Regions from separate parts of the Mycobacterium sp. ITM-2016-00316 genome, predicted to be linked through region 2. Evidence: predicted binding sites of a transcription regulator. Region 2 holds the regulator's gene; each other region holds the start of a gene.
What was found. The regulator LexA, encoded in region 2, represses DNA repair genes until DNA is damaged. The targets are predictions, from matches to a motif close to CGAACANNTGTTCG.
Positions count from the first base shown of each region.

Region 1: C6A86_RS17265 (DUF222 domain-containing protein) is a predicted target of LexA. The motif match lies at 5,719-5,732, and genes of this name have one in related genera.
Region 3: C6A86_RS26725 (HNH endonuclease signature motif containing protein) is a predicted target of LexA. The motif match lies at 2,584-2,597, and genes of this name have one in related genera.
Region 4: C6A86_RS05805 (error-prone DNA polymerase) is a predicted target of LexA. The motif match lies at 6,341-6,354, and genes of this name have one in related genera.

Region 1 covers NZ_CP134398.1:3,580,223-3,588,084, reverse strand. The annotation lists gene C6A86_RS17290 (ATP-binding protein) at 1-585, opposite strand, end outside; gene C6A86_RS17285 (tripartite tricarboxylate transporter substrate binding protein) at 654-1,637, shown strand; gene C6A86_RS17280 (tripartite tricarboxylate transporter TctB family protein) at 1,652-2,149, shown strand; gene C6A86_RS17275 (tripartite tricarboxylate transporter permease) at 2,150-3,691, shown strand; gene C6A86_RS17270 (universal stress protein) at 3,688-4,083, shown strand; gene C6A86_RS17265 (DUF222 domain-containing protein) at 4,086-5,714, opposite strand; gene C6A86_RS17260 (SCO6745 family protein) at 5,893-6,651, shown strand; gene C6A86_RS17255 (cation:proton antiporter) at 6,699-7,862, shown strand, end outside.
Region 2 covers NZ_CP134398.1:2,416,527-2,424,388, forward strand. The annotation lists gene C6A86_RS11600 (TetR/AcrR family transcriptional regulator) at 1-301, shown strand, start outside; gene C6A86_RS11605 (molybdopterin guanine dinucleotide-containing S/N-oxide reductase) at 292-2,574, opposite strand; gene C6A86_RS11610 (acyl-CoA dehydrogenase family protein) at 2,672-3,829, shown strand; gene C6A86_RS11615 (hypothetical protein) at 3,946-5,991, shown strand; gene lexA (transcriptional repressor LexA) at 5,998-6,672, opposite strand; gene C6A86_RS11625 (hypothetical protein) at 6,705-7,151, opposite strand; partial or broken gene C6A86_RS11630 (organic hydroperoxide resistance protein) at 7,144-7,565, opposite strand; gene C6A86_RS11635 (MarR family winged helix-turn-helix transcriptional regulator) at 7,585-7,862, opposite strand, start outside.
Region 3 covers NZ_CP134398.1:5,509,484-5,517,345, reverse strand. The annotation lists gene tgt (tRNA guanosine(34) transglycosylase Tgt) at 1-1,046, shown strand, start outside; gene C6A86_RS26730 (cytochrome P450) at 1,066-2,292, shown strand; gene C6A86_RS26725 (HNH endonuclease signature motif containing protein) at 2,741-4,051, shown strand; gene C6A86_RS26720 (FAD-dependent oxidoreductase) at 4,146-5,504, opposite strand; gene C6A86_RS26715 (acetyl-CoA hydrolase/transferase family protein) at 5,545-6,882, shown strand; gene hpnE (hydroxysqualene dehydroxylase HpnE) at 6,911-7,862, shown strand, end outside.
Region 4 covers NZ_CP134398.1:1,205,812-1,213,673, reverse strand. The annotation lists gene C6A86_RS05830 (ATP-binding protein) at 1-623, opposite strand, end outside; gene C6A86_RS05825 (bifunctional 2-polyprenyl-6-hydroxyphenol methylase/3-demethylubiquinol 3-O-methyltransferase UbiG) at 842-1,447, opposite strand; gene C6A86_RS05820 (tRNA (cytidine(34)-2'-O)-methyltransferase) at 1,478-1,942, shown strand; gene C6A86_RS05815 (nitroreductase family protein) at 1,952-2,593, opposite strand; gene C6A86_RS05810 (TIGR03667 family PPOX class F420-dependent oxidoreductase) at 2,617-3,027, shown strand; gene C6A86_RS05805 (error-prone DNA polymerase) at 3,031-6,327, opposite strand; gene C6A86_RS05800 (hypothetical protein) at 6,502-6,885, shown strand; gene C6A86_RS05795 (HNH endonuclease signature motif containing protein) at 6,996-7,862, shown strand, end outside.

The DNA of each region.
Region 1 (7,862 bases), 1.2 Mb from region 2:
CAGCCCGAGCACGGCACCCAGACCCAGATAGACCAGCAGCCGTTCGCCGGCGCCGCTGAACAGCTGCCATACCGAGGGATAGCCCTCGCTGACCGAGGCGACCGCGAGCACCTCACCGTCACTGGACAGGATCGGGACCTGCCCGATGATGCTGTGCACCCCCGCCACGTCGGCGTCACCGAACCAGGCCCGGCCCTCGTCGGCCCGGCTCGGACCCAGGTCGGTCCGCACCCCGACGCGGGTGGGATCCGAGGACGCCCGCACGGCGCCGTCGGGTCCGAGGATCTCGGCCAGGCTGGCCCCGGACAGGGCCACCGCCCGGTCGACCTCGGCGGCCAGGAACTTCTCGGCGAACGGATCGGAGTACCGGTCCCGCACGATCGGCGTCGAGGCCATGTTCTCGGCGACGGCGATCATCCGCAGCCCGCGGACCTCGCGGAACTCGCGGGTCGACTGCGCCACCGATACCGCCGCCACGGCGACGAGCACCACCGCGACGACGACCAGCTGAAACACCAGGAACTGCCCGGCGAGGCTGCGGCCCCAGCTCGTGTTCTTAATGACCACTACTTCCTTTGCGTCCATATCAGTGACCTGAGTCACTACCGGGGTCCAGTATTGCTGAGCATCACAAACAAGTGATTGGGGACGACATGTTCGAACGGGGTCGGGTGACCACAGGCGTGGTCATCGCCGTGATCGCCGCGCTGCTACTTTCCGCGTGCGGGGTCACCCGCGGCGAGGAGACCGGGCTGCACCGCCTGCGCATGATGGTGCCCAACAGCCCCGGTGGAGGTTACGACCTCACGGCGCGCACCGCGGTCAAGATCATGGAGGACGACGAGATCACCGGCCGTGTCGAGGTGTTCAACGTGATCGGCGCCGGTGGCACCGTCGCGATGGCGCGCCTGATGAACGAGCGTGGCAACGGCGACCTCATGATGATGATGGGCCTCGGTGTGGTCGGCGCGGTCTTCACCAACGGATCGACCGCGCGCGCTTCGGATGCCACCGCGCTGGCCAAGGTCGTCGAGGAGCAGGAAGGCATCCTGGTGCCCGCCGACTCACCGTTCCAGACGGTGCAGGATTTCGTCGACGCGTGGAAGGCCGATCCGGCCAAGGTCACCGTCGGCGGGGGATCCAATCCCGGCGGCCCGGACCACCTGTTCCCGATGGAGACCGCCAAGGCGGTCGGTCTGGACCCGACGAAGGTCAACTTCATCTCCTATGACGGCGGCGGCGATCTGCTGACTGCTCTGCTGGGCAACAAGATCGCGGCCGGCACGTCAGGCCTGGGCGAATACGTCGACCAGATCGAGGCCGGCCAGGTGCGGGTGCTCGCGGTGTCCGGAGAAGAGCGGGTCGAAGGTGTCGATGCACCGACGCTCAAGGAGGCAGGCATCGACTTGACCTTCACCAACTGGCGCGGAGTCCTGGCCCCGCCCGGAATCTCCGAGGACGACCGAGCGGCGATGGTCAAGATCCTGGAGGAGTTGCACGCAACCGACGCATGGAAGGAGGCGCTGGTGAAGAACGGTTGGACTGATGCCTTCATGACCGGCACCGCATTCGAGGAGTTCCTCGACGAGCAGGATCGCCGGGTCGAGACGACGCTGACGGATCTGGGGCTGGTGTGAGTACCGAATTGGATATGGCCGAGAAGTCCCGGCCCGATTACGCGCAATATGTCGTCTGTGCGGTGATGGTCGCCGTCGGCGCCTTCCTGCTCTATGACGCGCTGACCATGCCGGGCGGATACGCCGAGGTGGATCCCGTTGGGCCGCGCTTCTTTCCGATCGTCATCGGCGCGGGGCTGCTGGTGATGTCCATCGTCCTGGCCATCGCGATCCCGCGTGGTCTCAAGGGTGAGGCCGATGCCGGTGAGGACATCGACCCGGATATGCCCAGCGACTGGCGCACCGTCGGGCTGCTGGTCGGCCTGTTCGTCATGCTCATCGTTCTGGTGAATCCGCTCGGGTGGACGATCACCAGCGCGCTGTTCTTCGCCGGGTGCGCCACCGTGCTGGGCAGCAGGCATTACGTGCGCAATATTGCGATCGGTGTGGTGCTGGCGCTGGCCAGTTTCTACGCGTTCTACTCCGGGCTCGGAATCCCGCTGCCCGCAGGCATTCTGGATGGGATTCTGTAAATGGAGAACTTCGACTGGCTCATGCAGGGGTTCGCCGAGGCGGCGACCCCGATGAACCTGCTGTATGCCGCGATCGGCGTGTTGTTGGGCACCGCGGTCGGCGTGCTGCCCGGTATCGGCCCGGCGATGACGGTGGCGCTGCTGCTGCCGATCACCTACAACGTCAGCCCGAGCGCGGCGTTCATCATGTTCGCCGGCATCTTCTACGGCGGCATGTACGGCGGGTCGACGACCTCGATCCTGCTGAACACGCCGGGTGAGTCGTCCTCGGTGATCACCGCGCTGGAGGGCAACAAGATGGCCAAGGCCGGCCGCGCCGCGCAGGCGCTGGCTACCGCGGCCATCGGGTCCTTCGTGGCGGGCGCCATCGGTACGGCGCTGCTGGCCGCATTCGCGCCGGCGATCTCCCGGTTCGCGGTCACCCTCGGGGCGCCGTCCTATCTGGCGATCATGCTGTTCGCCCTCGTCGCGGTGACCGCGGTGCTGGGGTCTTCGAAGATGCGCGGCGTGATCTCGCTGCTGCTGGGCCTGGCGATCGGCATCGTCGGCATCGACTCACTGACCGGACAACCGCGGGCCACCTTCGGTCTGCCCTTGCTGGCCGACGGCATCGATATCGTCGTCATCGCGGTGGCGGTGTTCGCGCTCGGTGAGGCGCTGTGGGTTGCCGCGCATCTGCGGCGCCGTCCGGCCGATGTCATACCGGTGGGCCGGCCGTGGATGGGCAAGGAGGACTGGAAGCGGTCCTGGAAGCCATGGCTGCGTGGCACCGCGTACGGGTTCCCGTTCGGTGCGCTGCCCGCCGGCGGCGCGGAGCTGCCGACCTTCCTGAGCTATATCACCGAGAAGAAGCTGAGCAAGCATCCCGAGCAGTTCGGCAAGGGCGCCATCGAGGGTGTCGCCGGGCCGGAGGCGGCCAACAATGCCTCGGCCGCAGGCACTCTGGTGCCGATGCTGTCGCTGGGTCTGCCGACCAATGCGACTGCGGCGGTGATGCTGACCGCGTTTGTGTCCTACGGTATCCAGCCCGGTCCGACGCTGTTCGACAAGGAACCGCTGCTCATCTGGACGCTCATCGCGAGCCTGTTCATCGGCAACTTCCTGCTGCTGGCGCTGAATCTGCCGCTGGCGCCGCTGTGGGCCAAACTGCTGCGCACTCCGCGGCCGTATCTGTACGCGGGCATTCTGTTCTTCGCCGCGCTCGGTGCGTTCGCGGTCAACCTGCAGCCGCTGGATCTGTTGCTGCTGTTGATCTTCGGATTGATGGGCCTGATGATGCGACGGTTCGGGCTGCCGGTGCTGCCGTTGATCATCGGGGTGATTCTCGGGCCGCGTATCGAACGGCAACTGCGGCAGAGCCTGCAGCTCGGCGGCGGTGACTGGGGCAACCTGTTCACCGAGCCGGTCGCGATCGTCACCTATGTGCTGATGGCACTGCTGTTGCTCGCACCCTTGGTGCTGCGACTGTTCAACCGCAGCGAGGAGAGTCTGTTGATCGTCGAGGACGACAAGGATCAGAAAGCGAAGGCGTCGCAATCATGACGATCGTCATCGGATACACCGCCGACCAGTTCGGGCAAGCGGCTCTCGAACACGGGATCGCCGAGGCGAAGCTGCGCAACACCGGCCTGCTGGTGATCAACTCGACATCGGGGGAGTCCTATGTCGACTCGCGTTTCGCCGATGCGGCCCAGGTGCACGATGTGGAAGCCCGGTTGGCCGACTGCGGGGTTCCGTTCGAGCTCGCCCAACCGGTCGGCGTCGACGCCGTCGAGGAGCTGTTGACGGCCATGGACCGCCCGGAGGCCGAGCTGCTCGTCGTCGGTATCCGGCACCGCAGTCCGGTGGGCAAGTTGCTGCTCGGCAGTGTCGCACAGAAGCTGATCTTGGAATGCCCGAAACCCGTTCTGGCGGTTAAGCCTTCCGAATTCTGACCTCATCCGTCATCGTTCCGTCCGTCGGTATCGGGTGGTGGGAAGAGTTCTTCGGGGTGGAAGTGGTGGTTGAGGGTGTCGGCGCCGGTGTCCATCAGTGGTGGTGGGTGCCAGTGCACGCGGCCGGTGACGGGGTCGATGGTGTTGGTCCAGCCCAGTTCGGCGAGCTGGTTGTCGGGTCCGCAGCCCAGGCCGAGGTCGGGTGCGTCGGTGAGTCCGCCGTTGTTCCAGCTGGGGTTGGCGTGGTGGGCCTGGCAGCGACATGCCGCTTGGGTGCAGCCGGGTCGGGTGCAGCCGCGGTCGCGGTTGTAGAGCAGTAGGCGTTGGGCTTTGGTGGCCAACCGTTTGGAGCGGCCCATGTAGAGCGGTTCGGCGGTGTGGTGGCGGTAGACGATCAGGTAGTGGTGGGCGTGTTCGGCCAGCCGGATCAGATCCCGCATCGGCATGAGGGTGCCCGATCCGGTGACCGCGATCCCGGCGCCGGCTTCGAGTTCGCCCAGGGTGGTGGAGACGACCAGGGTGACGGGTAGGCCGTTGTGTTGCCCGAGGCGCTTGGACATCAGGGTGTCGCGCAGGACCGCTTTGATGGCGTCGTGGTTGCGTTGGGACTGAGTGCGAGGGTCGCGCAGAAACTCGTCGGGGTCCCACTTCACCGGTGGGCCGGCGGTGTCGCACACCTCGGGTTCGGGTTCGGATACGTCGGACATCTCGGGTTCGGGTTCGGGTTCACCGTCACTATCGGCGCCGGCCTTGTCCTCGGGCTCGGCCTGGCCCCGGGCCGGCGGCTGGGGCTCCACACCCTCGTCGTCCACACCCTTGTCGTCCACACCCTCGTCGTCGACAACCGCGTCGTCCGCAGCGTCGTCGTCCAGTGGGTTGGGCACCGGATTCTGCTGGGGTTGCTCGTCATCGGGGTTGTTGATCCCGGGTCGTGCCCAGACGTCCAGGATGGTGCGTAGGTAGGCGGCGAATTCGGCGTCCACCCAGCCCGACACCTTGGCCATACCGTCGACGTCCTGGGGACCGATGCTCAGCCCGCGCCGGTGGCGTGCCGGGTCGGGGCCATCACCGTCGGGGTTGATCAGAGCCAGCGCGTGATCGGCGGCCTTCTGCACCGTTTCGGGGGTATTGGTGGTGGCGATATCGACCAGTGTGGATTCCAGCTGCCCGCGCGCGGTGGCATCCAGGCGGGCCGAGGCCTTGTTCAGCGTGGTGCGGATGATGGCGATGTGCCCGCTGGTGATGGCCCCGGCGGCCAGCGCGGCCGCGCACGCCGCCAGTACCGGTTCCAGGACTTCGCCGGTCATGGTGTGCCGGGGCCCGAGGTCGCGGGCGGCGGTGATGCGCCGGGCGGCTTCGGTGGCGCTGAGGCGGTCGCGGGTGGTCAGCACATCGGTCCAGGTTTTGCCGCCGATCTCGTGCGGGGTGGCCCGGTCCATCAGGGCGGCCAGGATGCGGTGATCGACGGCGGTGTCGGCGCGGGCCTGCTGCTCACGCTCAGAGAGCAGGCCCAGCAGTTCGGCGGTGTCGAACATGGTGAAGTCGGCGTCCAGCAGCGCTTTGACGGATGCGGCGCGGTCGGACAGCGCGTGTTGCACCGTGTCCCGGCCGCCGGCCACATCGCTGTTCATGACTCGAACATACGTGCGACCACCGACAAGAAACCCGAAAAAGTGACCGGTGTGATCAATGGGTCCAAAGAAAATTCTGGGACTGGACTGTCGCTCGAAAGTCACTGACAGCCGGGCACTTTCATGCCCATCCTGTTGACGCGACCGCGGCGTTGCGGGTGGGCGCTAGGGTTCGTCCATGACCAATCCGGATCTCACCGAAGCCACCGCCACCGCGGGAGCCGCCATCGAACAAGCGGTGGCGGTCTTCATGCTGCATCCCCAGACCTACGGCGAGAGTGTCGCCGCCGGCTACCAGAATCCGCTGGCCGGATACGTGGCCGGGCGGGGTGGCGTGCTGGGCGAGGTCACCGGCGCGACCGTCAGCGCGGTCTTCGCGGTCTTCGAGCCCAACGGCCTGTCGGCCATGTGGGATGAAGGTGTCGCCGTGCGCGGCGCTGCCGGTGCGTCCCAGGTGTATTGGCAACAGGCCGCCGAGTTCGGTCGCACCTATCTGGTCGGCGCGGAGGGGCTGGACCGTATCGCAGCGCTGGGGGAGAAGCTCATCGCGATAGCGCCGATCGCCGCCTCGCCCTTGTTCGCGGGCTGGCGGGCCATGCCGCTGGCCGACGACGCGCCCGCCCGCGCCTTGCAGGTGATGTTCGTATTGCGGGAGCTGCGGGCCGGACTGCACTTCAATGCGCTCAGTCTTTCGGGTGTCGCTCCCATCGAGGCGCACATGCTCAACAAGGGCCCGCGCTACGCGGCGATGTTCGGCTGGCCCGAACCGTTCGCCGACGGCGCGGACAAGAAGGACCGCTACGCCGAGGTCGAGCAGGCCACCAATCGCCGGATGGCCGAACTGGTCGGCGCCGCGCTGGATCCTGTCGAGGCCATCGAATTCGCGGACCTGACAACGGCGGCACTGGCCACCCTGAAGGCGAACGTTCCGCGTTGAGCAGTCCCGTCGCGCAGGCGATCCCGATCGACTGGTTACCCTGACGCATGCCCGCGGAAATCGCGATCCATTTCTTCCTCCAGCTCACCGTCATTCTCGCCGCATGCAAGTTGGCCGGACTGGTTGCTCAACGAGTGGGGCAACCGCAGGTCGTCGGCGAGATGATCGCTGGTGTCGTGCTGGGACCGTCTCTGCTGGGACGAATCGCCCCTGATCTACAAGGCGACCTGTTCCCGACCGGGACGCCGAACCTGGTGCTGTACACCGCCGCGCAGGTCGGGTTGGTGCTCTATATGTTCATCATCGGGCTGAACTTCGACGTCGAGCACGTCCGGCAGCGGGCCGGTACCGCGGCCGCGGTGTCCATCACCGGCACGGTTGCGCCGTTGGCCATCGGTGCACTGGCCGCGATACCGCTGCTGAGCGCCGGTGGTTTTTTCGGGGACGGCGTCACGCTGGGGATGGCCATGATGTTCCTCGGGGCCTCGATCGCCATCACCGCGTTCCCGATGCTCGCCCGGATCATCTTCGAAAAAAAGCTGACCGGAACGTCTTTGGGCACGCTGGCGCTGGCGTGCGGCGCGACGGCAGATGCCGTCTCGTGGTGCATCCTGGCCGCCGTGCTGGCCATCCACCGCAACAGCCCGATGCTGGCGGTCATCGCAATCGGTGGCGGTCTGCTCTACACCCTGGTGCTGCTGACCATCGGTCGACGCGGCCTGCGGCCCCTGGGCAGGATGGCCGAAGACAACCAGGGTGTCTCGCCGTCGATGCTCAGTACCGTGCTGATCCTGTTGATGGCCTGCGCATGGTTCACCGACATCATCGGCATCTACGCGATCTTCGGGGCCTTCCTGCTCGGCGTGGCGATGCCGTCTGGGTTCTTCGCCACCAATCTCACCGACAAACTGGAGCCGCTCACCACCAAGCTGCTGCTGCCCCTGTTCTTCGTCTACTCGGGTCTGAACACGCAGATCGGGCTCGTGAACACCCCGGCGCTGTGGGCGGTCACCCTCGGTCTCATCGTCGTCGCCGTCGTGGGTAAGGGCGTGGCGTGCGCGGTGGCGGCGCGGCTGAGCAAGGTGCCCATGCGCGAGTCGGTGGCGCTGGGTGCGCTGATGAACGCGCGCGGACTCATCGAGTTGATACTCCTCAACATCGGGCTCGAAGCCGGGATCATCACCCCCACCCTCTTCACGATCCTGGTGATC
Region 2 (7,862 bases):
CATCATCGCCACCTTCGAGCGGCGTCCGGCCTTCTTCAAGGTCTGCATGCTGTTGCAGAACACCGCCGACGCCAACGCGGCGGCACTGATGGAGGAGTTCGCCGCGGTGGCCCAGCAGACCCTGTCCGCGGACTTCGCGGCGCTGGGCGCCCGGGAATCGGCCGATACCGCGATCATGCTGTGGGGCATCATCAGCACCATGCTCTCCGGTGCACTGGTGCACGGCCATCCGATCGCCGACGCCTACCGGGTCGTCGACGCCTTCGTCGACCTCGTCGCCCCGCGGCTGTCTCAGAGCTGACGGATCACCGGCGGCTCATGCGCTTTCACCGGTGGCAGGTGTTGGGTGAACTTCTCCAGCTGCACCAGCACATGTGCGCCGGTGCAGCCGCGGGCCAGTGCCGAGGTGCCGATATCGTCGGTCAGCACGTTCGGGTTGCCGTGCACGCACAGTGAATCCGGGTCGGCCGGGTCGAGCGGATCGAACCAGGCGCCGGTGGACAGCTGGACCACCTGTGGGCGCAGCCGGTCGTCGATCACCACCCCGGCCAGGCAGGCGCCGCGGTCGTTGAACACCCGCACCACGTCGCCGTCGGCCAGTCCGCGTTCGGCCGCATCTCCCGGATGGATCCGGATCGGCTCGCGGCCTTGGACTTTCGACCGCTGGCTGGTGGCGCCGCCGTCGAGCTGGCTGTGCAGCCTGCTGGCGGGCTGGTTGGCGATGAGGTGCAGCGGGTAGGTCTGCGCGCGCTCGCCGCCCAGCCATTCGGTGGGTTCCAACCAGGCCGGGTGCCCCGGGCAATCGTCATAGCCGAAGCCGTCGATCTCGGAGGAGAAGATCTCGATCCGTCCGCTCGGCGTGTTCAACCGGTTCGTATCCGGGTCGGCGCGGAAGTCGGCCAGCAGGGTCAGCCCGGGCTCGGTGGGTAGCCGCAGTTGGCCGTCGGCCCAGAACTGGTCGAAGGACGGTACGGCGAAATCCAGGTCCGCCGACCACGTGTCGTACAGGTGCGCCAGCCACTGTCGGGCGGTTCGGCCCTCGGTGAACTGCTCGGCCACACCGAAGCGCTGCGCGAGTTCGGCGAAGGTCGTGTAGTCGTCCCGCGACTGCGCGTAGGGCTCGGTCAGCGCCGGCATCGCCGTCAGCATCGGGTCGTTGCGTGAACCGGAATAGTCGTCGCGCTCATAGGCGGTGGTGGAGGGCACCACGATATCGGCGTGCCGGGCCATCGCCGTCCAGTAGGGATCGTGCACGACGATGGTGTCCGGCCGGGCCAGCGCGCGGCGCAACCGCGGGATGTTCTGGTGGTGGTGGAACGGATTCCCGCCGGCCCAGTAGACCAGCCGGATGTCGGGGAACGTCAGGCGCAGCCCGTTGTAGTCATACTCCCGGCCGGGGTGCAGCAGCATGTCGCTGACGGCGGCCACCGGGATGAAGGTGGGCACCGGGTTGTGGCCCTGTGGCAGCACCGGGAGCCGGACCCGCAGCGGGGCCAGTCCCGGCTCGTTCATCGACCCGTATCCGTGCCCGAAACCTCCTCCGGGAAGGCCGATCTGACCGAGCATCGCGGCCAGCGTCAGGCCCATCCACGGGGCCTGCTCGCCGTGGCGGATACGTTGCAGCGACCAGCTGATGGTGACCACGGTGCGGCCCGCCGCCATCCGGCGGGCCAGTGCCCGCAGATCCTCGGCCGCCAACCCGCTGATGGCCGACGCCCATGCCGGGGACTTCGGCACACCGTCGTCGGTCCCGAGCAGATACCGCTCGAACCGCTCATACCCGGTGCAGTAGGTGTCCAGGAAGGCGCGGTCGGCGAGGCCCTCGGTGGCCAGCACATGGGCCAGGGCCAGCATGACGGCCACATCGGTGCCCGGTACCGGTGCGTGCCATTCGTGCTCGCCGTCGACATCGTCGCGCAGCGGTGAGAACGACACGATGCGTCCGCCCCGTTCGCGGAACCGGCGCAGGGCCGCACGGGCCGGATGTGCGGTGGTACCGCCGTGATTGATGCCGGTGTTCTTGAGGGCTAGACCACCGAAGGCCACCAGCAGGTCGGTGTGCTCGACGATCACCTCCCACTGGGTGGACCGCTTGAAGAGGTCGTCATGGGTGCCGACGATGCGGGGCATGATCGCGCCGGTGGCGCCGAGGCTGTAGGAGTGCCGCGATGAGGTATAGCCACCGATGAGTTTCAGGAACCGGTGCACCTGGCTCTGGGCGTGGTGGAACCGGCCTGCGCTGGCCCAGCCGTAGGACCCCCCGTAGATGGCCTCGTTACCGTGGGTGTCGATCACCCTGCGCAGTTCGCCGGCGAGCAGCTCGGTCAGCTCGTCCCAGGACACCGCCACGAACTCGTCGTCGCCGCGCCGGTCGCTGGGGCCGGGACCGCCGCGCAACCAGCCGCGGCGCACGGCGGGGCCGGTGACCCGCGAGCGGTGCCGGATCGAACCGGGCAGGTTGTGCAGCAGGGGGGATGGATCGGCGTCGCCGGTCTGCGGCGCCACCGCCGCGATGTCGCCGGCCCTGACCTCGGCGGTGAAGGCGCCCCAGTGGGCCAGGCTGGCTCGTGACACGCACCAATCCTAGGTCGCTGGACGCACCGCTCGACCAACCATCCGGTTGGTATATGTTGGGCGCCACACACCCTGATACCAGTACCGGAGGTCACGCATGGGCGCCGTCAAGTTCGACCGCACGCTGTTCGAGCCGGAGCACGATCTGTTCCGCGAGTCCTATCGCGCCTTCCTGGACCGCCACGCCGCGCCGTTCCAGGAGGAATGGGAGAAGGCCAAGATCGTCGACCGCGAGGTCTGGCGGGAGGCCGGTAAGCAGGGCTTTCTGGGGATGGCCGTGCCCGAGGAGTACGGGGGCGGCGGCAATCCGGACTTCCGCTACAACGTCGTCATCACCGAGGAGACCAGCGCCGGCCGTCACAGCGGCCTGGGTTTCACGCTGCAGAACGACGTCATCGCGCCGTACCTGATCGAACTGGGCACCGAGGAGCAGAAGCAGCGCTGGCTGCCCGGATTCTGCAGCGGCGAATTGATCACGGCGATCGCCATGACCGAACCCGGCACCGGCAGCGACCTGCAGGGCATCAAGGCCCGCGCGGTTCGCGACGGTGACCACTACATCCTCAACGGTTCGAAGACGTTCATCACCAACGGCATCCACGCCGACCTGGTGATCGTGGTTGCCTGCACCGATCCCGAAAAGGGTGCCCAGGGCTTCTCCCTGTTGGTCGTCGAGCGCGGTATGGAGGGCTTCGAGCGTGGTCGCCACCTCGACAAGATCGGCCTCGATGCCCAGGACACCGCCGAACTCTCGTTCACCGATGTCAAGGTTCCGGTCGAGAACCTGCTCGGCCAGGAGGGGATGGGCTTCCTCTACCTGATGCAGAATCTGCCCCAGGAACGCATCAGCATCGCCGTGATGGCCGCCGCGGCCATGGAGTCCGCCCTCGAGCAGACCCTGCAGTACACCAAGGAGCGCAAGGCCTTCGGTAAGCCGATCGGCAGCTTCCAGAACAGCCGGTTCGTGCTCGCCGAGCTGGCGACCGAGGCGACCGCGATCAGGATCATGGTCGACGAATTCATCCGGTTGCACCTGGACCGCAAGCTCACCGTCGAGCAGGCCGCCATGGCCAAGTGGTACAGCACCGAGGCGCAGGTGCGGTTGGTGGATCGCTGCCTGCAACTGCACGGCGGCTACGGTTATATGCGGGAATACCCGATCGCGCGGGCGTTCCTGGACTCGCGGATCCAGACGATCTACGGCGGAACGACGGAGATCATGAAGGAGATCATCGGTCGCGGCCTGGGGGTCTGAGCGCCCCGACACGTTTCGGCGCAGGTCGCGATATCCCACGAGTTCGCCGTCCACTGACGCAAAGTTGACGAACGCGATACTTTCGTGTGGTTTTGCGCTACTTCGGGGAGGACCGAATGACCAGGCAGCGGACCCGGCTGGGCAGGCTTGTCGGCCTGGCGGCGACAGGGCTGGTGAGTGCCGCACTGATCGCGGGCACGGTGCTGCTGGCGCCACCGGTCGCGGCGACACCGGAAGGTGACGCCGACGCGGCGATCACCGCGGCCTGGGAGACCGGCGGCGGTGACGGAGGGCCACTGGGCCCCAAGGACGGTGGGGTCTACCCGGCCGGGGACGGCTTCGGGCAGAACTTCGCGTCGGGCAAGATCTTCTTCACCCCCGACACCGGTGCGCACATCATCACGGGCGCCATCCTGGAGAAGTACGAATCCCTCGGCGGCCCCGCCGACAGTGATCTGGGCTTCCCGACGATCGACGAGGGCCCGGGCCGTGCGGCCAACAGCCGCAACTCCACGTTCAGCGCGCCCGACCAGCCGGTCATCTTCTGGACCCCGGACACCGGTGCCCGGGTCGTCCGCGGGGCCATCAACCAGGCCTGGGATGCCCTCGGTGGTTCGGCCGGCGTGCTCGGAGTGCCCAGCGAAGACGAGACCACCAACGGCGACACCGTCACCCAGAAGTTCACCGGCGGTGAGATCTCCTGGGATCGCAAGACCAAGGCCTTCACCACGGTGCCGCCCGAGCTGGCAGGTCAGCTCGGGGCCATCGAGGTCCCCTCGGACGCCACCTCGTCCATCGCCGCCGCCCGCCGGGCCGCCGGCGGTGCGCTGGGCCCGCTGGGGGCCGAGGAGGGCGCGCAGTACGCGATCGGCGCCGACGGGGTCGGGCAGAACTACGCCGGCGGCAAGATCTTCTACCGCCCGGACACCGGGGCCAATGTGGTCACCGGTCAGGTGCTGGCCAAATACGAGAGTGTCGGCGGACCGACCGGGGACCTCGGGTTCCCCACCGCCAGTGAGGCCGACGGCGGGCTGACACCGCAGAGCCGGGTGGCGACCTTCGCCGCCGCGGACAAGCCGGTGATCTTCTGGACGCCCGATTTCGGTGCGGTGATCGTGCGCGGTGCGATGAACGCGGCCTGGGAGAAGCTCGGTGGGGCGACGGGTGAACTCGGTGCGCCGAAGGGCGATCAAACCGAGAACGGCACCGTCATCAGCCAGCAGTTCAACGGCGGGTCGATCTCGTGGGACAAGGCGACCAACACCTTCAGCACCGAGCCCGCCGGCCTGCAGTCTCAGCTCGCGGGCCTGGAGGTCCCCGGTGCGGACGCGCCGGAGGCGCCGGCCGACGCGCCGGGAGCCACCGGCGGCGGCTCGGGCAGCGGCGACAAGTGGTACTCCTCGCCGTGGTGGTGGCTGCTGGGCCTGATCCCGCTGGTGGGTGTGATCGCGCTGGTCGCCATCGCCGTACTGCGCAACCGGCGCCCCCGCGAGGATGACGAGTTCGGCGACGACCCCTACGAGCGCGGCTACGACGGCGGGTACGAGGACCGCTTCGAGTCCGGCTATCCCAGCCGGCCCGAACCGGCCGTCTACACGCCGCAGAGCCCGTGGGCGTCGGTGCTCCCCGGCGACACCGGCACCGGCAACGATTCCGGCGCCGCCGATGACGAATCCGGTGACGAGGACTACGAGTACGACGAGGAACCCGGCGAGTACGGCTCCGATGAGTACGGCTCCGACGATCACGACGTCGAGGGCGATGAGCTCGAGGAACTGCGTGCGCCGCAGGAGGAGCCGCTGAGTTTCGACCATGATCCGGATGCGGTCGACACCGCGCCCACGCGCATCGAAACTCTTCCCGAGACGTCGGCGGGGCAGTTCGATCCACCGACCATGGTCGTACCCGAGTACGAGCCCGATTTTCCCAGTGGCCGCCACGCCGCGATCCAGGACGAGGAGCCCGAGGACGCCGGCTGGACCTCGATGCGGCTCGCCACCGGTGACCGCTACCGCGCGCCGGAGGGCTATCCGATCAAGGCAGATACCAAGACCGGGCTGTACTGGGCTCCGGGTAGCCCGGGATATCGCGATACCGAGGCCGAGATCTGGTTCGCCAGTGAGGACTTCGCCCGGACGAACGGATTCGTCCGGGCGGACTGAGCGTCCTCAGATCTTGCGGATGACGGTGACGACCTTGCCGAGCACGACCGCGTCGTTACCGTCGATGGGGTCGAACGCCGGGTTGTGCGGCATCAGCCACACCTGACCCCGGGTGCGCTTGAAGGTCTTGACGGTGGCTTCACCATCGATCATCGCCGCGACGATGTCACCGTTGTCGGCGACGTTCTGCTGACGGATGACCACCCAGTCACCGTCGCAGATGGCGGCGTCGATCATGGACTCGCCGACCACCTTCAGCAGGAACAGTGACCCCTCGCCGACCAACTCGCGGGGGAGCGGGAAGACCTCCTCGACAGCCTGTTCGGCCAGGATGGGCCCGCCCGCGGCGATCCTGCCGAGAACCGGGACGAAGGTGGGTTCGGGCAGGGCGTCCGAGCCGGTGACATCGGTGGCCACGACCGGGGTCACCATTTCGTCGGAACCGCGGACATCCACCGCGCGTGGACGGTTCGGGTCCCTGCGCAGGTAGCCCTTGCGTTCCAGGGTGCGCAGCTGATGGGCCACCGACGACGTCGACGTCAGGCCGACGGCATCGCCGATCTCGCGGATGCTGGGTGGATAGCCGCGACTGGTCACGGAGGTGCGGATGACCTCCAGGATGGTGCGCTGACGCTCGGTCAGGCTGGAGCGTGCCTCAGGGGTTTCGGTGCTGTCGCTCATGGCGCCGAATGTAGTCGCCGACGCGCAGATAATCAAACATGTGTTCGAGGCGTGTCGGATCCGCCTGCGCCCCGCGGCACCGCCGTCGACCACAGTGCCCACGCGATCAGCACGGGCTGGAACAGCAGGCGGACGAACCGGCTGGTATCGCTGTTGAGACCGAAACCGTCGGCGTGGTTGACGAATTGCGCGATGTTGCCGGGGAAGATCAGCACGAAGAACGCGGCGAGTAGCCGGCCGACCAGCACACGGTCGCGCCGCAGCAGGGCCAGTCCGACGCCGAGGGTGATCTCGACACCGCCCGAGGCCATCACCACGCCGTCGGCGTCCATCGGCACCCACGTGGGGACCTGGGCCTGGAACTCCTCGCGCGCCCAGAACAGGTGACTGAAACCGGCGAAGATCATGGCGCCCGCAAGGGCCAGCCGCGCGATGGTGCGTGCCCGGGTGGTCGGCGGTGGGGCCGGAAGCTCACTCATCGGCCACCGTCAGGGTGACCTCGATGTTGCCGCGGGTGGCGTTGGAGTACGGGCAGACCCGGTGGGCGGCCTCGGCGAGCTGCTGTGCCGTCGCGTGATCCACGTTCGGCAGGGTGATCTGAGCTCGACGGCCAGGCCGAAGGCGCCGTCGTCGCCGGATCCGAGCACCACCCGGGCGCCGACCGCGGAATCGGAGACGTCGGCCTTCTGCTGGCGCGCGACCAGGCGCAGCGCGGAGTGGAAGCAGGCGGCGTATCCGACGGCGAACAACTGCTCGGGGTTGGTGCCCGCGCCCGAGCCGCCCATTTCCTTCGGGATGCTCAGTGCCACATCGACCTTCCCGTCCGATGTGCGTCCGTGTCCGTCGCGGCCCTCGCCGGTGGCGAGTGCCTCCGCGGTGTAGAGCGTCTTCATGGTCGGTCCTTTCGTGTTGTCACTGCAGGGAATCCAGGTGGTCCACCAGTCCGCGCAGCACGTCGCGCAGCGCCGCGAGGTCACCCTCGGAGGTGTTCGACGACCGCAGCAGCCGTTCGGGTATGCAGGCGGCACGCGCCTGCAATGCTCGCCCGGCGGGCGTCACGGTCACTTCGACGCGACGTTCGTCATCGGCGGCGCGCTGCCGGACCACCAGTCCGCTGTTCTCCAGCCGCTTCAGCAGCGGCGACAGCGTGCCGGAATCGAGGTGCAGGCGATGGCCCAGGTGCCCGACCG
Region 3 (7,862 bases), 2.9 Mb from region 2:
CGGTTCTGTCCAATGCCTACCATCTCTATCTGCAGCCGGGGCCCGATGTGGTGGACGAGGCCGGGGGACTGGGCGCTTTCATGAACTGGCCGGGGCCGACGTTCACCGACAGTGGCGGCTTCCAGGTGATGTCACTGGGTGTCGGGTTCAAGAAGGTGCTGTCGATGGACACCACCCGGGTGCAGGCCGACGATGTCATCGCCGAAGGCAAGGAACGCCTCGCCCATGTCGACGAGGACGGGGTGACGTTCCGCTCGCACCGTGACGGATCCTCGCACCGGTTCACCCCCGAGGTGTCCATCGGGATCCAGCATCAGCTGGGGGCGGACATCATCTTCGCCTTCGACGAGCTGACCACGCTGGTCAATACCCGCAGTTATCAGGAACAGTCGGTGCGCCGCACCCATGACTGGGCGGTGCGCTGTGTGGCCGAGCATCGCCGGCTCACCGAGGTGCGCCATGACAAGCCGTATCAGGCGCTGTTCGGGGTGGTGCAGGGTGCGCAGTACGAGGATCTGCGCCGCCAGGCCGCCAGCGGTCTGGCCGATATCGGTTTCGACGGGTTTGGCATCGGTGGCGCACTGGAGAAGCAGAATCTGGCCACCATCGTCGGCTGGGTGACCGATGAGCTGCCCGACGACAAGCCGCGACATTTGCTCGGCATCAGCGAACCCGACGACCTGTTTGCCGCGGTCGCCGCCGGCGCGGACACCTTCGACTGTGTGTCCCCGTCCCGGGTGGCGCGCAATGCGGCCGTCTACTCGGCGACGGGCCGGTTCAACATCACCGGGGCGCGCTACAAGCGCGACTTCACGCCCATCGATGCCGAATGTGACTGTTACACCTGCGCGAACTACACCAAGGCCTACATCCATCACCTTTTCAAGGCCAAGGAGATGCTGTCCTCGACGTTGTGCACGATCCACAACGAGCGGTTCACGGTCCGGCTGGTCGACCGGATCCGGCAGTCGATCCTCGACGGCCGGTTCGACGAGCTGCAGGCCGACGTCCTGGGCCGGTATTACGGCAGCCCGCGGGCCTCTTAGACGTTTGTAGAATAAGGAGATGACAAGTACTGCGGATCCGCAGATGCTGCTGCTCCAGATGCTCGACCCCGTCAACCGGGCCAACCCCTACCCACTGTTCGCGCAGATCCGTGAGCTCGGACCGCTGCTCATGCCGGAATCGAACATGACGGTGTTCTCGTCCTTCGCCGACTGCGATGAGGTGCTGCGGCATCCGGACTCGTGCAGCGACAGCATGAAATCCTCTGTCGTGCAACGACAACTGGCGTCCGGCGCGGTGCCGCCTCGTGGAAACACACCCGGATTCCTCTTCCTGGACCCGCCGGATCACACTCGGCTGCGCAAGCTCGCCCAGCAGGCGTTCGCGCCGAGGGTGGTGCGGGCGCTGGAGCCCGAGATTGCCGCCACGGTCGACGGACTACTTGACGCGATGGCCGACGCCGGCTCGGCCGATCTCATCTCCGGGCTGGCCTACCCGCTGCCGGTGGCCGTGATCTGTCGACTGCTCGGTGTGCCGGTCGAGGACGAATCGCGGTTCAGCAGTGCCGCTGCCCTGGTGGCACAGGCGCTGGACCCGATCATGTCGATCACCGGCGCCCCCGACCCGGAGGCCGATGCCCGCCTCGACGCCGGCGCATGGTTGCGCGAGTACCTGGGTGAGCTGGTCGAGCAGCGGCGTGCGGACCCCCGGGAGGACCTGATCTCGGCGCTGATCGCCGCTGAGGAGGGCGGCGATCAGCTGACCGCGGACGAGATTGTCGCGACCTGCAATCTGCTGCTCATCGCGGGACACGAGACGACGGTCAACCTGATCGCCAATGCGGCGCAGGAGATGTTGCGGACGCCGGAGCACTGGTCGGCGCTGGCCGCCGATGCCGAACTGGCGGGTGCGATCGTCGAGGAGACGTTGCGGTTCGATCCGCCGGTCCAGCTGGTCATGCGGATCGCCGGAGCGGACATGCGCATCGGGGACGTCGATATCGCGGCGGGCGACACCATGCTGTTGCTACTCGCCGCCGCGCAACGCGATCCCGATATGTACGACGAACCCGACCGGTTCCGGCCCGGCCGGGAATCGTTGCGCCACCTGTCCTTCGGGCTAGGCCCGCATTTCTGCCTGGGTGCACCGCTGGCGCGGCTGGAGGGCCGGGTGGCGCTGTCGAAGTTGACCGCGCGATTCCCGCGGGCGCGACTGTCCGCCGAGCCGGTGTACAAGCCGAATGTCACCCTGCGGGGGCTGGCTACGCTTTCGGTTGCCTTGCAATAGCCCTTGCATGGTGCGGGTCGGTGGTGAAGATCTGGTCGTCGGCCCTCACCCGTTTGCGTAACGCGTAGAACGACTTCCGGGAGATGGCGTGCTCGACGCAAGAAAGTTGAGACGGCCCCGCGGGGAGCGCCATCAGGCCACTCCAAGATCGCCAGGCGGATGCTGGGATCGATGGTTCATTGACAGCCGTCACCGGAACCCTGAAGCAGAAGTGTCACCACCAAGAGCCTTCGAACTGTCACCGATGTCCTCAGAATTTCCCTTGCGCGGGGCCTTGATTCGGCGTAGCATCGAACACGAGTTCGAAAGCGACGTTGCTCCCATCACCACTCGGTGAGCACAGACCGCGACTCCGGTCGCCGCGAGGTTCGATGGCCCCTTTCGGGCTGTGCGGACCGTTGTGACTGATCGTGCCCGTTGGGCACCTTCTGTGAAAGTCGGTATCCCTATGGACGCCACTGATCTCGACACGTTCATTGATGCGCTGATCGATGACCTCACCCCGGTACCTGCACCCGAGGACGACGCCGATCGCACGCTGTTTCATCTACTCGACAGTCCGCGCCGGGTGATCGATGAGCAGCCGTTGTTGGCGGTGCTGGCGGCCGCGGTGACCTTGCGCAATCTGTTCGATCATGTGATCGCCCAGGCGGTTGCGGCCACGGAGCGGGCCGGGATCCCGGCGCGCAAACACCTGCGCACGGGGGCCGATCTGCTGACCAGTCTGGGTGTGGCGCCGGGTGCGGCGTACCGGGCCGCGCGGGTGGGCCGGGCGGCACACACCCTGCCCGCGTTGACGCAGTTGCAGCGCCTCGGTGGGGTCGGTATCGAGTTCGCCGACGCCATCGGCAAAGGAGTCGCCCACATCCACAATCGGGTGGCGTTGTCCGAGGAAGACCGGGCGGGCGTGGTGACGACGCTGATGATCGAGACCACCCCGTCCGGGGTGGCCAAGAAGGCCCGAGCGATCGCCATCGACAGAGCGGCGGCCCAGCCTGTCGACGACGGGGCGGTGCCGGTCGCCGAAAACGCCGACCTCAACGACATGACCGTGGTGCAGACCGAGGACGGGCGGGTCGCGGCCAGCTTGGATCTCGACGCACTCACCGCAGAGGAACTGCTCACCGCGCTGGACCCGTTGTGCCGGCCCATCCCGCTGCCCGACGGGTCCCCGGACCCACGCCCGACCGGGCGCCGCCGCGCCGACGCCTTCGGACAGATCATGCGCACCTACCTGTCGAGCTCGCAGCGCCCGATGAGCGGGGGCGTGCTCCCGCACGTCACCCTCACCCGCCCCGCCGCAGCACCGGGCGTGGACATTCTCGGATTCGGCGGGCCCGTCAGCACCCGCACCGCCGACCTCATCACCTGCGACAGCACCCTGACCTCGGTGACCATCGACAACGCCGGCGCACCACTGGACGTCGGGCGCGCCGAGCGACTGTTCACACCCGCCATCCGCAAAGGTTTGGCCGTCCGCGACCGTGGATGCGCCCACCCGGGCTGCGGACGGCCGGTGTCCTGGTGCGACGCCCACCACATCCAACCCTGGAGCAGCGGCGGGCGCACCAGCATCGACAACGGGGTGCTGCTGTGCCGACTGCACCACACCGCGATCCACCACGGGGGCTGGCAGGTCTACCTCGGCGCCGACCGCCACCCCTGGTTCATCCCACCGCATGACCCGGCCGGCCCCGAACCGGCGCACCTGAGATCCCACGCCCGACGCACCATGACCGATCTGCCTACCGCCGCATAACTCTTGCGCACCTTGACAACTGAACAGTGAACCGCGCGGACGGCCGATCCGCGGAGGGACGCCAACCCCAACTGCGGCCAGCGACTCGCGGCACTCAGGTGAGCGCCGCGATGACTTCGGCGGCGGCCCGTTCACCGGACTCGACGGCACCCTCCATATAGGCACTCCACTGTGTTGCGGTGTCGGTGGACGCCCAGTGGATCGGGCCGATCGGTTCGGCCAGCGCGGGTCCGTAGGTGGTCCACACCAGCGGACCGCAGTTGGCGTTGTAACAGCCGCGGGTCCACTGTCGGTTGCCCCATTCCCCGTCGATGTAGTGCAGCGGTTTTGCCGCCCGATCCCCGAAATGCCGCACCAGTTCGGCCATCAGCGCCTCGCGGCGTTCGGCTTCTGACCAGTGCGCGTGCGTGCGGGCCTGCTCGCCCTCAAGGAAGAGCAGGATCACACCGTGGCCGTCACCCTGGATGCAGGTGTCATTCGACATCCGGGCGGGCCCGATATCGGAGATCAGCTGCCCGTTGAGTCCTTCTGTCCGCCAGAAGGGTTCGTCATACACGAAGAACGCCTTCATGGCGGCTGAATTCGGCATTCGCTGAGTCAGTTGATCGCGATACCCGGACAGTGGCGGGTCGTACATGATGCGGCCGGCCAGCATCGGTGAGAGCGCGACGATCACGCGGCGCCCGCGCGCGGTGCGCCCGCCGCGGCAGTGCACCGCGACGGAATCGGTGCCGTGCTCGATCAGCTGCACAGGGGCGTCGAACACCAGGTGGTCGGTGACCAGCGCTGCCAGCCGCTGGGGTATCTGGGCGGTCCCGCCCACGAACCGGGTGGTCTGCGCGCCACCCTCGGACTCGGCGAACAGCTCGGCGGTCACCCCGCAGGTCTGGATGGTGAACAGCAGATGCAGGAAGGAGACTTCGACCGTCGGCACGGCGAGGATCCCGACGGTGCATATCTCCAGCAGTGTGCGCGCGACCGGTGACAGACCCTGTGTGTCGTACCAAGCGCCCGCGGTGATGGCGTCCCACTCGGCGGCGTGCGGTGCGGTCCATGGAGTCGCCGGTGATACCTCGGCGGACAGCTCGTCCAGACGCCGCAGCACCGTCTCCAGCTCTGCCAGTTCATCGCCGAATCGGTCGTGAAAATCGTTGCCGCGCAGAACTCCCGTGCCGGCAAGCTCGTAGGACGTCTCACCCTCGTCGTACTGCTGATATGTCTCGACACCGAGTTCTGCGGCCAACGCGAACATGCGGTGATGGGTATCGCCGATCCACTGCGCGCCCAATTCCATCGGCAGACCGGCCAGATCCTCGGTGAGGATGCGTCCGCCGACGCGGGTGTCCGCCTCCAGGATCAGCGGTGTGAGCCCCGCCGCCAGCACCGTGCGGGCCGCGATCAGACCGGACAGCCCGGCACCGATAATCAGGACGTCCGCTTCATCGCTTGCCATGAACGACACCCTCTCACGATGATCGCGTAGCGTCGGGCAGATGCCGACCGAGCTCACCGCCGAGCGGGCCGCCGCGCGGCTGCAGGCGACCGACACCTTGGGAATTCCGTTGGGGCCCGGCCAGCCGCCGGCTTTCCTGCGGGCGCTGGGCGAGCGCGACGACTGGACCGATCTGCGGGTCTACGGCGCACTGCTGGCGGTGCTCACCGAATTGTTCACCCGCAAGGGAGTGCACTACCTGTCCGGGTTCTACGGCCCGCTGGACCGGGCGCTCCGCGACGGCGGCGCCGACGTCGAGTTCGCGCCCGCGGACTTCCGGCGCTTCGGTCCGCTGCTGCAGCGGCAGTCACCGCGGGTGATGACGACGGTCACCGCGGCGCCGGACGCCGACGGCTGGTGTTCGCTGTCCCTGCATGCCGGCGGTACCGTCGACGAATTGCGGCGTGCCGGCGCAGATCCCGACCGGTTGCTCATTGTGGAGGCCTCCGATGCGTTCCCGCGGACCTACGGGATGGGCGATCACCGGCACGCCCTGCACGTCGACGAGATCGACATCCTGGCGCGATCCTCGGAGGCGCCGCTCGCGCTGCCTGGAGGTGACACACCGCCCAGTGACGTCGACCGGGCCATCGCGAAGAACGCCGTGGCCTACATGCCGTCGGGGGTGACCCTGCAGACCGGGATCGGCTCGATCCCCAACCAGATCGCCACCCTGCTCGCCGAGGGCGACGGCAGCGACTTCGGTTTGCACAGCGAGATGTTCACCGATGGCTGCATGCGTCTGCACCGGGCGGGCAAGATCGCCAACGCTCACAAGGGCCAGTTCGACGGTGTCAGCGTGACGACCTTCGCGTTCGGGTCGGCCGAACTCTACGACTGGCTCGATGGCAACCGGGAGGTGGCCTTCCTGCCGGTGGAGGTGGTCAACGCACCGGAAGTGATCGCCGACAACCATCGCATGGTCACCATCAACGGTGCGCTGGGCATCGACATCCACGGGCAGGTGGTCGCCGACACCATCGACGGCGGGCAGTTCAGCGGGATCGGCGGGGCCGAGGATTTTGTGGCCGGCGCCGGCCTCGAGTTGTCCGACCGCTCACTCATCTGCCTGCCGTCGACGTACATGAAAGACGGTGAACTGCGCTCGCGCGTCGTGCCGTGGTTCGGGCCCGGAGCGGTGATCACCACACCGCGCCATCACGTCGACGTGATCGTCACCGAACACGGCACCGCCGAATTGGAGGGCCTGACGGTCCGCGAGCGGGGCGAGGCGCTGGCGGCCATCGCGGATCCGCAGTTCCGGGACGGTCTGCTGGCGGCCGCTGCGCGGGCGGCGCAGGGCCGGTCACCGGTCCCGGATCGCACCATCCTCTTGTAACTTACAAAATGTAAGTTAAAGTCGCCGGATGGGAGACGACGCGCGGCGCTTCGTGGTCATCGGCGGCGGGCTGGCCGGGCTGGCCTCGGCGGTCTGGCTGGCCGAGGCCGGGTGCGCGGTGACCCTGCTGGAACGGCGCGGCAGCCTCGGCGGCCGCACGCACGCCATGCGTGCCGAGACCGGCAGCAATGGCCCGGACGATGTGCCCGACAACGGCCAGCACGTCATCGCCAGCGGGTATCAACACCTCTACCGGTATCTCACCAGCGTCGGCACCCGCCAACACATCGCGTTCCCGAAATCCTCCACACTGCGCTGGCCCGACGGGCGCAAGGTCACCATGCAGACCACCGGGGTGGGCGCGATCCGCACCCTGTTCGGGGTGCACCCGGACGCGAGCTGGGCGGACCGGTTGCGTGCCGCGCGCGCCACCCTGCTGCTGGGCTGGCAGGCGCTGCGGCAGCCCGCCGATCTTGCCGATATCTCCACCGAGCAGTGGTTCGACCGCGTCGGGATGCCCGCCCCGGCGCGAGAAGCGTTGTGGGACTGGCTGGCGCTGGGAATCGCCGCCGAGCCGGTCGCGCAGGAGTCGGCGAAGGTCTTCGCGAATGTGCTCGGCACCGGTATCCGTTTGGGGATCAAACACCGCACCCCCGTCACCATCGGGTACCCGACTGTCGACCTGGACACCCTCTACATCGAGGGCGCCCTGAGGGTGTTCGAGGAGCGCGGTGTCGATGTGCGCTACCGGGCGGTGGCCCGAAAGATCAACATCACCGACGGCGCGGTGACCGGCGTGCTGCTGGCCGACGGGACCGAGATCCCCGCGGATGCGGTGGTCTGCGCGGTGCCCAACTCCAATATCGCCGGCCTGCTTGACGACCTGCCTGAGCACCCGGAAATCTACGCCGCGGCAGACAAATTGGGCTACACCCCCATCGTCAGCACCAACCTGTACCTTGACCGGCCGCTGGGTACCG
Region 4 (7,862 bases), 1.2 Mb from region 2:
ACCAGCAGCTGCTGCATCATCATCTGCCCGCGGGCACCGACTGCCCGGGACAGCCCGAGCGTCTCGCTGCGGATCTGCGCGTCATCGACGCGCACCGATCCGTTGATGGCGTCCTCGGCGGTCAGCAGGATGGGCGCGTAGGTGGTGACCCTGTCGCGCAGGCCGATCGAGTTGGAGCCCACCTTGTTCACCAGGTCCTGGCCGCCCTGGAGAATCGCGGTGACACCGCTGTCCACGTCGGGCAGCACGTCGGTGTCGTCGAGTTGGCGTTGCAGTGCCTGGCGGGCGGCGTCGAACTCGCTCAAGGCGCCCTGGGCGTCGCCGCCGGCGCTGCCGGCCAGGACGGCGGCATCGAGCGCGGCCATGTATTCGACGACCGCGGGCACCATGTCGGCGCGGTCGGCGGCCAGCCGCAGATCGGCGGCGTCGGTGAAACCGGAGTAGATGCGCAGCCCACCGAATGTCGCGGCCAGGGCCAGCGGAACCAGCACGATGGCAAACACTTTCCAGCCGACGGGCCAGTTGCTCAACGCCCAGCGCGACGGCCTTTTCACGGCTTGCGCTGCCGCACTGTCGAATTCGTCGCGCGCAGACGTAACCGGCGGCGCGGCATGGGCCGTCATCGGAATCCGCACAACGTTGGTGTTCATATACTTCCCGCTTTTGCCCACCATCGGGGCCGGCGTGGCACGCCTGGCAATTTGTCGAGTATGGCAGTCGCCGACAGCGGTTTCCATACCTCGATCTCGAACGGACACAGTTCGTGACCGTTACGTTGCGCAGTCGTGGTGATGCGGGCAAACAGGTCTGACGTGCGCGTCACTTCGCCGGCGTGGAATGTCTACGCGGGCCGCAGGATCGCGACCAGGAAGTCGGAGCCCTCGGTGAACGGCCGCACATCCCAGGTGGACAACAGCAGGTCGGGCACCAGCCCGGCGTCGGCCGCGTCGTCGAGGAACTCGGTGTGCTCGTACTCGCGTCCGGCGCCGAACCCGATCACCGCGCGGCCACCGGTGCCGAGATGGGCGCGCAGCCTGCTCAGCACCTGGGTGCGGGTGCTCGGCGCGAGGAAGGTCATCACATTGCCCGCCGACACGATGAGGTCGAACGGCTCGGCGACTCCGCGGGCGGGCAGGTCCAGTTCGGCGAGGTCACCGACCAGCCAGCGCGGGCCCGGGTGGTCCTGTTCGGCGGCGGCGATGAGCGCCGGGTCCACGTCGACGCCGACGACGTCATGTCCGGCAGCGGCCAGGTAGCCGCCCACCCGGCCCGGACCGCAGCCCGCGTCGAGAATGCGGGCACCACGTTCGGCCATCGCGTCGATGAAGCGAGCCTCGCCCACCAGATCTTTGCCCGCGCGCTCCATCGCCCGGAAGCGATCGATGTACCACTGCGAATGGCCCGGGTCGGCCGCGACTTTCTGCATCCAGATGCTCTGTTCGACCATGAGCCCATTATCCCGGGGCAAGATGACCTGGTGTTCAAGGTGCTGTTCTTCTCCCCGCGCATCGCGCCCAATACCGGCAACGCGATCCGGATGGTGGCCGCGACCGGGTGCGAGCTGCACCTCGTCGAGCCGCTCGGCTTCGACCTGTCCGAGCCCAAGCTGCGCCGGGCCGGCCTGGATTACCACGACCTGGCATCGGTGACGGTGCACCCGGATCTGCCCGCGGCGTGGGCGGCGATCGGGCCGACGCGGGTGTACGCCTTCACTGCGCACGCCGACACGTCGTTTGCCGAGGTCGCGTACCAACCCGGCGATGTGCTGATGTTCGGCCCGGAACCGACCGGCCTGGACGAGCACACGCTGGCCGATCCGCATATCACCGCGCAGGTGCGGATCCCCATGCTGGCCGGCCGCCGGTCGCTGAATCTGTCCAACGCCGCGGCGGTCGCCGCCTATGAGGCGTGGCGCCAGCAGGGGTTCACCGGCGCGGTGTGATCGGCAGGTCTACCAGGTGTCCCAGTGCGCGAAGTTCTCGGCGGGCAATCGTCCGGCCTTCTTGAAATCGGTGCCCTTGGTGTAGGCGATCGGGAACAGCCCGCCCTGGGCGTACTGATCGAACGGGATGCCGAGCACCTCGGCGGCCTGCTTTTCACCGTCACCGAGCAGGTGCAGCGTCGTCCACGCCGAGCCCAGCCCGCGGGACCGCAGCGCCAGCATGAAACTCCACACCGCAGGCAGCAGTGAGCCCCAGTAGGACGCGCTCATCCCGGCCGGTGCGCCGTCGGGGCGGCCCTCCAGGCACGGGATCATCAGCACCGGGGCCTTCTCGAAGTTCTCGTTGAGGTACTTCGCGGAATCGGTGACCCGGACGATCTGCTCGTCGCGAATGTCGCCGCGCTCCGGCTTGGGCAGATCGAGATACGGATTGGCGTTCGTCCGGTAGATGTCGGCCAGCGCCTTTTTCTTGACCGGATCCTCGACGAAAACCCATTGCCAGCCTTGAGCATTGGAGCCGGTGGGAGCCTGCAGCGCCAGATCGAGACATTCCAGGAGTACTTCGCGCGACACCGGTTTGTCGAAATCGAGCCGCTTGCGCACCGAACGCGTGGTGGTCAGAACTTCATCCGCGGTCAGGTTGAGTGTCATACCGCGAGACTACATTCGCGTGCATGACTGCAGACCTGACACCGGAAATCATCGAGCGTCTGAGATCCGACGATTACGGATGGCTGACCACCGTCGCGAAGTCCGGGCAACCGGTGCCCAAACTGGTGTGGTTCTTCTTCGACGGCACCGACATCGTGGTGTACACCGAGCCCGCCGCGGCCAAGGTGCGCCATATCCGCAACCATCCGCACGTGAGCCTGAACCTGGACTCCGACGGTAACGGTGGCGGAATCATCGTGATCGGAGGTCCGGCGCGGGTGGACGCCGAGGGCGTCGATCTGCGCACGGACACGCCGTACTGGGCGAAGTACCAGGCGGCCTCCGATCAGTTCGGGCTGACCGACACGATGGGCAACTTCAGCACCCGGCTGCGGATCACCATCGAGAAGGTGTGGACGACGCCCACCGAGTGAGCGTCACTGGAAGTCCCGCGACCGCGAGCGCACCTTCAGATCCATGGGGCTCATCCTGTCCGCGGCCACCGTCACCGCACCGGTGGCGTTCTGCACGATGCCCCGGATGACCAGCGCCGACGCCGTCTGCGCCAGCTTGCGATGACGCGCCCACACCCCGCGGGAGCACATCACGTTCACCATGCCGGTCTCGTCCTCGAGGTTCATGAACGTCACGCCCTGGGCCGTCGCGGGCCGCTGGCGGTGCGTCACCGCGCCTGCCACCAGCACGCGGGTGCCGTCGGGTACGGACAGCAGCTGATCGGCAGGCACGATCCCCATCTCGTCGAGCGTCTCGCGCAGGAACTGGGTGGGATAGCTGTCCGGGGACACACCGGTGGCCCACACGTCGGCGGCGGCCAGTTCCAGCGCGCTCATCCCGGGCAGCGGTGGGATATGCGAGGACGACCCCACCCCCGGCAACCGGTCCGGCCGTTCGGCGGCGGCCGCCCCCGCCGCCCACAGCCCTTCGCGGCGGGTGATCCCGAAACACCCGAGCGCACCCGCGGTGGCCAGCGCCTCGGTCTGCGAGACCGAAAGTTGCACTCTGGCCGTCAGATCCAGCAGCGTCGCGAACGGTCCGTTGGCCGTCCGCTCATCGACGATCCGCTGCGCCAGTTCATCGCCGATGTGACGGACGCTGCCTATCCCCATCCGCACGTCCAGGCCGTGGTTCTCACAGGTGGCGTGCGCCAGCCCGGCGTTGACGTCCGGGCCGTGCACCAGCACGCCGTGCCGGCGCGCATCGGCGACCAGCGACTGCGGTGAGTAGAAGCCCATCGGCTGGGCCCGCAGCAGCGCCGCGCAGAACACCGCCGGGTGGTGCAGCTTGAACCAGGACGAGTAGAACACCAGCGACGCAAAGCTCAGCGAATGGCTTTCCGGGAAACCGAAATTGGCGAACGCCTCCAGCTTCTCGTAGATCCGCTCGGCCACCGCCCCGGTGATGCCGTGACGGTCCCGCATCCCGTCGTAGAACCGGTCGCGGAGCCGCCGCATCTTCTCGGTGGACCGTTTCGAGCCCATCGCCCGGCGCAGCTGGTCGGCCTCGGCCGGGCTGAAACCGGCGCAGTCCACCGCCAGCTGCATCAGCTGCTCCTGGAACAACGGCACACCGAGGGTCTTGCGCAACGCCGGCTCCATCGACGGGTGGTCGTAGACGACCTTCTCTTCGCCGTTGCGCCGCTTGATATACGGGTGCACCGATCCGCCCTGGATCGGGCCGGGTCGGATCAACGCGACCTCGACCACCAGGTCGTAGAACATCCGCGGCTTGAGCCGGGGCAGGGTGGCCATCTGCGCGCGGGATTCGACCTGGAACACCCCGACCGAGTCGGCACGCTGCAGCATCTCGTAGACCGCGGGTTCGGACAGGTCCAGCCGGGACAGATCCACCTCGAGGCCCTTGTGTTCGCGCGCCAGGTCGATGGCATAGTGCAGGGCCGACAGCATGCCGAGGCCGAGTAGATCGAACTTGACCAAACCGATTGCCGCACAGTCATCTTTGTCCCACTGCAACACACTGCGGTTCTCCATGCGGGCCCATTCCACCGGGCAGACGTCGGCGATCGGGCGATCACAGATCACCATGCCCCCGGAGTGGATACCCATGTGCCGGGGCAGGTTGGAGATCTGGGTGGCCAGGTCGACCACCTGTTCCGGGATGTCCTCGACATCGGGTGAGTCGGCCAGGCCGTTCCACCGGCTGATCTGCTTGCTCCAGGCGTCCTGCTGCCCCTGCGAGAAACCCAGCGCGCGGGCCATGTCCCGGACCGCGCTGCGCCCCCGATAAGTGATGACGTTGGCGACCTGGGCGGCGTAGTCCCGACCGTACTTGTCATAGACGTACTGGATGACGTTCTCGCGCAGGTCCGATTCGATGTCGATGTCGATATCGGGTGGGCCGTCGCGCGCCGGTGACAGGAAGCGTTCGAACAGCAACTCGTTGGCGATCGGATCGACGTTGGTGACCTTGAGCGCGTAGCAGACCGCCGAATTGGCCGCCGAGCCCCGGCCCTGGCACAGGATGTCGCGCTCCCGGCAGAACCGGGTGATGTCGTGCACCACCAGGAAGTAACCCGGGAAGTCCAGCTTGTCGATGATGGCCAGTTCATGTTCGATCTGCGCGTACGCCTTGGGCGCCCGGTCCGGTGGGCCGTACCGATCCCGGGCGCCGTCGCGCACCAGTTTGCGTAGCCAGCTCGATTCGGTGTGCCCGTCCGGCACGTCGAACGGCGGGAGTTGCGGGGCGATCAGCGCCAGCCCGAACGCACACTGTTCACCCAGGTCTACTGCCGCCGTGACGATCTCGGGGCCGAACAGCCGAGCCATCTCCTCCCCCGACCGTAGATGCGCTCCGCCCAGCGGCGCCAGGTACCCGGCCGCGTCGTCCATCGAATTGCGGGCCCGGATGGCCGCCATCGCCATGGCCAGCCGCCCCCGCGACGGCGCCGCGAAGTGGGCACCCGTGGTGGCGACCACGTTCAGGCCGAACCGTGGCGCCAACGCGGCCAGCGCGGCATTACGTTCGTCATCGAGCGGGTGTCCGTGATGGGTGAGTTCGATGCTGACCCGGCCGGCACCGAACCTGTCCACCAGATCGGCCAGCGCCCGCTCGGCGGCCTCCGGTCCGCCTTCTGTAAATGCTTGTTGGACATGACCTTTCCGGCAGCCGGTGAGGATGTGCCAATGCCCGCCGGCGGCCTCGGTCAGCGTGTCGAAGTCATACCGTGGCTTACCCTTCTCGCCACCGGCCAGGTGTGCCGCCGAGATCTGGCGCGACAGCCGCCGGTAACCCTCCGGTCCGCGGGCCAGCACCAGCAGATGCGGTCCGGGTGGGTCGGGCCGCTCGGTACGCGGCACATTACTCAGCGACAGTTCGGCACCGAACACGGTGGACATGTCGAGTTCGCGGGCGGCTTCGGCGAACCGCACCACTCCGTAGAGACCGTCGTGATCGGTCAACGCGATGGCCCGTAGATCCAGCCGGGCCGCCTCCTCCACCAGTTCCTCCGGGGTGCTGGCCCCGTCGAGGAAGCTGTAGGCCGAGTGCGCGTGCAGTTCGGCGTAGGGCACCGATGATCCGGAACGTTGCACCCCCTCGGCCTGGTAGGCGCCGCGCTTGCGGGACCAGGCGGGACTGTCCCCACCGTCGCCGGGCGGCTCCAGCGGCAGGCCCGACCGGCGTGGCTTACCGCGCGGCCTGCTGTTGAGCACCCGCTCCATCTCGGTCCAGCTCGGTGGCCCGTTGTGCCAACCCATCGGCCAATCATATCGAACGTGTGTTCGATAGGTCCAGTGGCAACTGCCGATCCCCCGCATTGAGGCCCATTGGCCCTAGAGCACGCCATCGGTCCGGTCGCACACTTGACGTTGCTCGCGCCCTTGCGCAGAGGTCAGTCAGCAGCCAAGTCTGCTTACGGAGGGAAACCGACCATGACCGACACACCGGAGATCAGGAATGAGTCGACCGCCGCGGGGCCTGCGGTGGCCACGACGCCTCGACGCGACTACGCCGAGCATCGGCCCAATCGGCTCTACCAGACGTTGGCGTGGGTCGGCATCGTCAGCGGCGTCTTGTTTGTTGTCACAGTGATTTTCGTCGCCGGATTCTTCGCCGGTAGCGGATCCGGTGGCTACCACGGTGGGACCCGCGGCTACCACAGTGGCCAGATGGGACCGAACGGACCGAGGGAGGGATGCCCGATGATGGGGCCAGGCGGCATGATGGGGCCGAACGGCATGATGGGGCCCGGGAACATGCCACCGGGACGGCCGGCGCCGACCATGATGCCCACGCTTCCACAGCGCCCGTCATAAGAGTGCGGAGGACCCGAGGTCCGTCGGGGCTGCGGACGGTCGACGTCAGACGAATGTACTCCGGAAAGTTCGTCCGGTTACTTGTCGGACTCCTCTTCTAGAATCGTGGTATGCCGCCGCCGACAACACCTTTCGCCGCACACGCACCTCGGGTGTCGCGGTTGGAGGTGCTGTTCGAGGAGATGGCGGAGTTGACCGGGCAGCGCAATGCGATCGATGGCCGGTTGGTGGAGATCGTCGCCGAGATCGACGGCAGAGGCACCGATGACGGGAACTCGCTGTGGGGTGCGACCGGATGCCGATCGATCGAAGCGCTGGTCGCCTGGAAGGCCGGTATCTCTCCTCGCAACGCCGAAACTATGGTCGCCGTCGCCCATCGCATTGATGAACTCGAACACTGCGTCGCAGGGTTGCAGGAAGGTCGGGTGTCACTCGATCAGATCGGGGTGATCGCTGAAGGCGGTGGCCAGGGCTGCGATGAGCATTATGCCGAGTTGGTGAAGGTCGCCACCGTCGTCCAGTTGCGCACCGCGGTCAAACAGGAACCCCGGCCTGAGCCCGAGTCCAAGCCCGAACCCAAGCGCAAGATCACCAAGATCGAGAACGACGATTCCACCACGTGGCGGATCACCCTGCCCAAGGTGGAGGCCGCGAAATTCGAGGCCGCCCACCAGTCCCACCGCGACAAGCTGGTCGCGGACTGGAAAAGCGACCACGACACCGCAGACAGCATTGATCCCGAGGACGGCTGGGCCCGTGACGGCGACGCCGAGAGCGTGGTTTCTGAGCAGGCGCCCCCGTTCCCGGACGCGGTCGATGGGTTCATGAGTTTGATCGAGGCCGGCTGGGACAGCGACGTGCAGCGCCGCCCGCACGGCCAGCACACCACCGTGGTCATGCACCTCGATATCGAGAAACGAGTCGCCGCCCTGCATCTGGGACAAGCGCTGTCCGACGAGGACCGCCACTACCTACTC